Regions from separate parts of the Achromobacter sp. JCM 18799 genome, predicted to be linked through region 2. Evidence: predicted binding sites of a transcription regulator. Region 2 holds the regulator's gene; each other region holds the start of a gene.
The links. Region 2 encodes LexA, which represses DNA repair genes until DNA is damaged. Its sites were predicted from a motif close to ACTGTATNNNNATACAGT; they were not measured.
Positions count from the first base shown of each region.

Region 1: the regulator LexA is predicted to act here: its motif matches at 1,346-1,363, upstream of ACZ5YA_RS31575 (PA0069 family radical SAM protein).
Region 3: the regulator LexA is predicted to act here: its motif matches at 1,024-1,041, upstream of ACZ5YA_RS10855 (ATP-dependent helicase).

Region 1 covers NZ_AP043866.1:6,679,125-6,681,391, forward strand. The annotation lists gene ACZ5YA_RS31570 (sulfate adenylyltransferase subunit 1) at 1-1,158, shown strand, start outside; gene ACZ5YA_RS31575 (PA0069 family radical SAM protein) at 1,371-2,267, shown strand, end outside.
Region 2 covers NZ_AP043866.1:1,817,873-1,820,139, reverse strand. The annotation lists gene lon (endopeptidase La) at 1-411, shown strand, start outside; gene lexA (transcriptional repressor LexA) at 536-1,186, opposite strand; gene ACZ5YA_RS08620 (amino acid aminotransferase) at 1,391-2,267, opposite strand, start outside.
Region 3 covers NZ_AP043866.1:2,298,902-2,301,168, reverse strand. The annotation lists gene pdxR (MocR-like pyridoxine biosynthesis transcription factor PdxR) at 1-108, shown strand, start outside; gene ACZ5YA_RS10860 (DUF72 domain-containing protein) at 94-990, opposite strand; gene ACZ5YA_RS10855 (ATP-dependent helicase) at 1,110-2,267, shown strand, end outside.

The DNA.
Region 1 (2,267 bases), 2.3 Mb from region 2:
CTGGACGCGATCTCGCGCGCCAAGCACAAGCGCGTGGCGGGCGACGGCATCGACTTTTCGCTGCTGACCGACGGCCTGGAGGCCGAGCGCGAGCAGGGCATCACCATCGACGTGGCCTACCGCTATTTCTCGACGCCCGCGCGCAAGTTCATCATCGCCGACGCGCCGGGCCACGAGCAGTACACGCGCAACATGGTCACGGGCGCGTCGACCGCCGACGTGGCCGTCATCCTGATCGACGCCACCCGCGCGGCCGACGGCGTGCTGTTGCCGCAGACCAAGCGCCACAGCACCATCGCGCGCCTCTTGGGCATCCGTCACATCGTGGTGGCGGTCAACAAGATGGACCTGGTGGACTGGGACCGTACGGTGTTCGAGCGCATCCGCGAGGCCTACGCCGACCTGGCGGGCAAGCTGGGCATCGAGCACTTCGACGCGCTGCCGCTGTCGGCGCTCAACGGCGACAACGTCGTCACGCTGTCGCCGCAAACGCCCTGGTACGAAGGACAGCCCTTGCTGGCCTTGCTGGAGTCGCTGGACCTGGCAAGCGATGGCCGCGCCTTGCCGTTGCGCTTTCCGGTGCAATGGGTGGCACGCCATGACGGCAGCCGCAAGGATGACTTCCGCGGCTATGCCGGCCGCGTCGCAAGCGGCGTGCTGCGGCCGGGCGACGAGATCACGGTGCAACCCTCGGGCGTGACGGCAGTCGTGAGCGAAGTGCGCGCCTTCGACCGCGCGCTGGATGAAGCGGTGGCGGGCGACTCGATCACGCTGGTGCTGGACCGCGACGTGGACGTGTCGCGCGGCGATGTGATCGTGCATGCGTCGGCGCCTGCGCAGGTCGCGCGCGAATTCGAAGCCGAGCTGTGCTGGCTCGATGCGCAGGCCTTGAATCCCGCACGCAAGTATCTGCTGAAGTCGGGCACGCGCCTGACCTCGGCGAAGATACGCGCGGTGCTGTCGCATCGCGACATCCACGAACTGCAGGAAGTGGAGAACACCGAGGGCACGCTGCGCATGAACGATATCGGACGCGTCACGCTCACCACGCGCGAGTCGCTGGCGGTCGATCGCTATGCCGATGTGCCCGCGACCGGCGCATTCATTCTGATCGACGAAGCCACGCATCAGACCGCTGCGGCAGGTATGTTGCGCTAATTCGCAAGAGGCCGGAAAACAACGGGCTTCCTGCCCCCGCAGAACCTGTTGTTTTTCTGCTAGATCCAGTATTGGTGCGGGTTTCCAGGCGATCTCGCCTGGTGAAAACGATTTGTCCGGACGGCGCCGGCGTCTTGCGGTAAAGTGGGGCTGTCTTACGAAAAGGCTTTTGGTGCTTGTCAAAACCACTGTGTTTTTGTACAGTAGTTTTCATGGCACGCACCGATCATTCTTTTCCCGCCGGTTCTGGGTCCCCGGCTGCCGCCCCCGCCGCCTTGCGCGGTCGGGGTGCGGTTACTAATGTTCGGCATCGCTTTCAACGCGATGACCGCGTGCAGGTCGACGACGGCTGGTCTTCCTCCGGTCTGCCCGCCGACTTCGTAGACTCCGTCCCCGATAATTTCCCCGAAGCTGCCGCCGGCGAGCAAGCCGCCCGCGTCATTCCCATCGTGCCGGATGCGCGCATTGCGCCGCCCGCTCCCAAGACCACGGTCACCGCCGAAGAAGCGCGCAAGATGCTGTCGCGCAACGATTCGCCCGACATTCCCTTCGACGTGGCGGTAAATCCGTACCGCGGCTGCGAGCATGGCTGCGTCTATTGTTACGCCCGGCCCACCCATTCCTACCTGGGCCTGTCGCCCGGGCTGGACTTCGAAACCCGGCTGGTGGCCAAGGCCAATGCGGTAGAGGCCCTGCGCGCCGAACTCGCGCGGCCAGGCTACAAGCCGTCTCCCATCAACATCGGTTCCGCCACCGACGCCTACCAGCCCATCGAACGCGAATGGCGGCTTACCCGCGGCCTGCTCGAACTGATGCTGGAAACCCGCCATCCGCTCACCATCGTCACCAAGAACGCGCTGGTCGCCCGCGACCTGGACCTGCTGGCCGCCCTGGCCGAGCAGAAGCTGGTGGTGGTGTACATGAGCATCACCACACTGGACGCCGGCATGGCCCGCACGCTGGAACCGCGCGCCGCCGCACCGTGGCGCCGGCTGGAAGCGGTACGCAGCCTGACCGACGCCGGCGTGCCGGTGGGCGTGCTGGTGGCGCCCATCATCCCGTTCATCAACGACGAGTCCATGGAGCACATCCTCCAGGAGTCCAAGGCG
Region 2 (2,267 bases):
CCGGAAGGCGCGACACCCAAGGACGGTCCGTCCGCGGGTATCGCGATCACCACGGCCATGGTGTCGGCCTTGTCGCGCATTCCGGTGCGCGCCGACGTTGCCATGACCGGCGAGATCACGCTGCGCGGCGAGGTCCTGCCCATCGGCGGCCTGAAGGAAAAGCTGCTGGCAGCTCACCGTGGCGGCATCAAGACGGTCTTGATTCCGGAAGAAAACGTCAAGGATTTGGCGGAGATCCCGGACAACGTCAAGAACCATCTCGAGATCGTGCCGGTGCGCTGGATCGACAAGGTGCTGGAACTGGCGCTGGAGCGCCTGCCGGAGCCCCTGGCCGAGGAAGAAGCGGTCAAGGAACCCCTGGTGGCCAAGCCTGCCGAACCGGGTTCGACCGACCCGGTGCTCAAGCACTGATGGAGCCGGGAGCGACGCCGCCAGTAAGCGGCGCTCCTCCTGGATGCAGCTTCCAACAAAAAACCCCCGCCAAGAAATTGGCGGGGGTTTTTTTATGCTGCGCAGGCGCAGGAGCTGTTGGTTCCTAGTGCAGCGCGTGCGTGCGGATCAGGCCCACCGCGATGCCTTCCAGCGCGAAATCCTGGCCAGCTTCGACCACGATGGGTTCGAAATCGGGGTTTTCGGGCAGGAGTTCTATGTGGCCGTTCTGGCGTTGCAGGCGCTTGACGGTGACGTCGTCGCCCAGGCGGGCGACCACGATCTGACCATTGCGGGCTTCCGAGGCTTTCTTTACGGCGAGTAGGTCGCCTTCCAGGATGCCAGCGTCGCGCATGCTCATGCCGCGCACCTTGAGCAGGTAGTCGGGCGTCTGGGCGAACAGGTTGGGATCGACCCCGACTTCGCGTTCCACGTGCTCGGCGGCCAGGATGGGGCTGCCCGCAGCGACGCGGCCGACCAGCGGCAGCAGCAATTGGGCCAGGCCCGGCATGGGCAGCGAGCTTTGCGTGGGGGCAGGGGAGGCGTCCTTCAGGCGGATGCCGCGCGACGCGCCGGCGGTCAGCTCGATGGCGCCCTTGCGGGCAAGCGCCTTGAGGTGATCTTCCGCCGCGTTGGGGGATCGGAAACCCAGGGCCAGGGCAATTTCGGCGCGGGTCGGCGGGAAGCCCGTGCGCGTGACGGTCTGCCTGATGAGATCCAGGATTTGTTGTTGGCGATCAGTGAGTTTGCTGGCCATGGCGATGATCCGGTGCTAGCGGACTGTACATATATACAGCGCCATTCTGGGGGACGCAGCGCAAAAAAGCAAGCTCGGGGCGGGCCATAAGAAGAAGCCGGCCCGGACCAAAAGAAAAAAGCCGGCCCGAGCCAAAAGAAAACGGGACCCGAAGGTCCCGTTCCTGGCTGCAGGCCCGCATGGGCCTGTGCGCGGTAAACGGCTTTACAGCACGGCCGCGATGCCCTTGGCGACTTTGTCGATGTTGCCGCTGTTCAGCGCGGCGACGCAGATGCGGCCGCTGGAAACGGCATACACGCCATGTTCTTCGCGCAGGCGGTCCACTTGCGCGGCGGTCAGGCCCGAATACGAGAACATGCCGCGCTGCTTCAGCACGAAGCTGAAGTCCTGCTTGCCGCCGTGTTCCTTGATCTTGTCGACCAGTTGCTTGCGCATCAGGCGGATGCGGTCGCGCATGCCGGCGAGTTCCTCTTCCCACATGGCGAAGAGTTCAGGCGTGTTCAGGACCGTCGACACCACCGTGCCGCCGTGGGTGGGCGGGTTGGAGTAGTTGGTGCGGATCACGCGCTTGAGCTGGCTCAGCACGCGGGTGGCTTCGTCCTTGCTGCCGGCGACGACCGTCAGCGCGCCGACTCGCTCGCCGTACAGCGAGAACGACTTCGAGAACGAGGAACTGATGAACATGGTCAGGTCCAGGTCGGCGAACATGCGCACGACCGAGGCGTCCTCGGTCAGGCCGTCGCCGAAGCCCTGGTAGGCGATGTCCAGGAACGGGACCAGATGGTTTTCCTTGACGACGGCGGCGATCTGCTTCCACTGGTCGGCGGTGGGGTCCACGCCGGTGGGGTTGTGGCAGCAGGCATGCAGCACGACGACGGTCTTGGCCGGCGCGGCCTTCAGGTCGGCCAGCATGGCGTCGAAGTTCAGGCCGCGGGTAGCGGCGTCGTAGTACGAATAGGTGCCGACTTCGAAACCGGCGCGCTCGAACAGGGCGCGGTGGTTTTCCCAGCTGGGATCGCTGATCAGGACCTTGGAGGTCGGCAGCAGTTGGCGCAGGAAGTCGGCGCCGATCTTCAGCGCG
Region 3 (2,267 bases), 480 kb from region 2:
CCCGAGCATGACATCGCGCGCAAGTTCGAGGTGTTGCTGGACAGTCTGAACGAAGTGGCGCGCGCGTCCGCCGCGGCGCAGCCCGTGGCCGCGTCAGGCGGGCGCTAGCGCTGCCGCGAAGGCCGCGGCGTTGCGCATGCCCTGGTCTTCGAAGTTGGTGTTGAACACCGCGTGCGCCTGGGCGCTTTGCGCCGCCAGGCGTGAGAAGCGCTCGGCCAGCTCGGCCAGTTCCTGTTCCGAGTATTCGTATTGGAAGCGGCCCGAGGACGCTGCGCCGGACACGTTCCAGGTGGCCGTGTTGCGCCCATGCAGGCGCAGCAGCGTCAGTTCCGGATGGGTGCATTCCCAGACCGCGGGGACGGTGTTGTCGAACCCTTGCGGACTGTCGACCACCGTATGGACCACCCCGAGATCGCGTTCGAAGGCCAGGGTGTCCGCGGTGGCGGCGGGCGAATCGAACCAGCTGCGGTGGCGGAATTCCACCGACACCAGGTGTTCTTCCATGCGGCGCGCGCAGTCGGCCACCCGCGCCCGGCCGCGCGCATCGCGCCGGATCCAGGGCGGAAACTGGAAATGCACCGCGCCCAGCTTGCCGGCCATGCGCAAGGGCTCCAGCGCAAGCTGGTAGCGGCGCCAGAGTTCGTCGCGCAGGTCGGCGGGCATGCGGTCGTGGTAGATGACGGGTTCCGGCCAGTCAGGGAGTTCGCGCCGGATGTCCGCGGGCAGTGCGGACAGCGGCGTCTGATGGCCGGTGAACAGCCGGAAGGCCTTGATGTTGAAGACGAAATCGTCCGGCGTGCGCTGCGCCCACAAGTAGGCGTTTTCGGCCGTGGGCATGGCGTAATAGCTGGAATCGACCTCCGCCATGGGAAAGCGCGAGGCATAGAAGCGCAGCCGCGCTTCGGCGCTGCGGACCTCGGGCGGGTAGAAGCGGCCGCAGGCCAGCAGGGTGGGGTCGGTCCAGGAGGCGGTGCCGCTCAAGAGGCGCATGGCCACAGGCAAATCAGACTTTATCGAAAAAATTCTGTATAAATATACAGTGTTCATTCGTGGCCCGGCAATGTCCGGGCTCGCCGTTTTCAGCGGCCGCCATGCTGCGGCCCCGTCCCATGTCCGACCAAACCGATACGTCCAACCCGTCCGCCGAACGTCCCGATCCCCTGGCCGATCTCAATCCCGCCCAACGCGAGGCCGCCGAGTTTGGCGTGGCCGGCGCGCCGGGGGACGACGGTCCCCTGCTGGTGATCGCCGGGGCCGGCTCGGGCAAGACCAATACGCTGGCCCACCGGGTCGCGCACCTGATCCTGAACGGCGCCGATCCCCAGCGCATGCTGCTGTTGACCTTCTCGCGCCGCGCGGCGCTGGAAATGGAGCGGCGCGTGGGCTCGGTGCTGCAGCGGGTGATGCGGCTGCGCGCCACGCAGCAGGCGCCGTCGCTGCCCTGGGCCGGCACCTTCCACGCCATCGGCGCGCGCCTGCTGCGCGATTGCGCGCAACGCATCGGCCTGTCCGAAGCCTTCACCATCCATGACCGCGGCGACGCCGAGGACCTGATGGGCATGGTGCGCCACGAGCTGGGCCTGTCGTCCACCAAGTCGCGCTTTCCGCTCAAGGGCACCTGCCTGGCCATCTATTCGCGCGTGGTCAACAGCCAGACGCCGGTGGCCGACGTGCTGAAGACCTCCTTCCCCTGGTGCGCCCAATGGGAAGACGAACTCAAGAACCTGTTCCGCGCCTACGTCGCGGCCAAGCAGGACCAGCAGGTGCTGGACTACGACGACCTGCTGCTGTACTGGGCCGAGATGATGGGCGATCCCGGCATCGCGGCCGACGTGGGGGCGCGCTTCGACCACGTGCTGGTGGACGAATACCAGGACACCAACCGTCTGCAGTCCGCCATCCTGCTGGCGATGAAACCCGACGGCCGCGGTTTGACGGTGGTGGGCGACGATGCCCAATCCATCTATTCGTTCCGCGCGGCCACGGTGCGCAACATTCTGGATTTTCCGAACCAGTTTCCCAATCCGGCCCGGGTCATCACGCTGGACCGCAACTACCGTTCGACCCAACCCATCCTGAACGCCTCCAATGCCGTGATCGGCCTGGCCACGGAGCGCTACGCCAAGGACCTGTGGACCGACCGCCAGTCGTCCCAGTTGCCTGAACTGGTGACGGTCAGCGACGAAGCCGGCCAGGCGCGCTGGGTGGCCGACCAGGTGCTGGCGCAGCGCGAGGGCGGGGCCACGCTCAAGTCGCAGGCGGCGCTG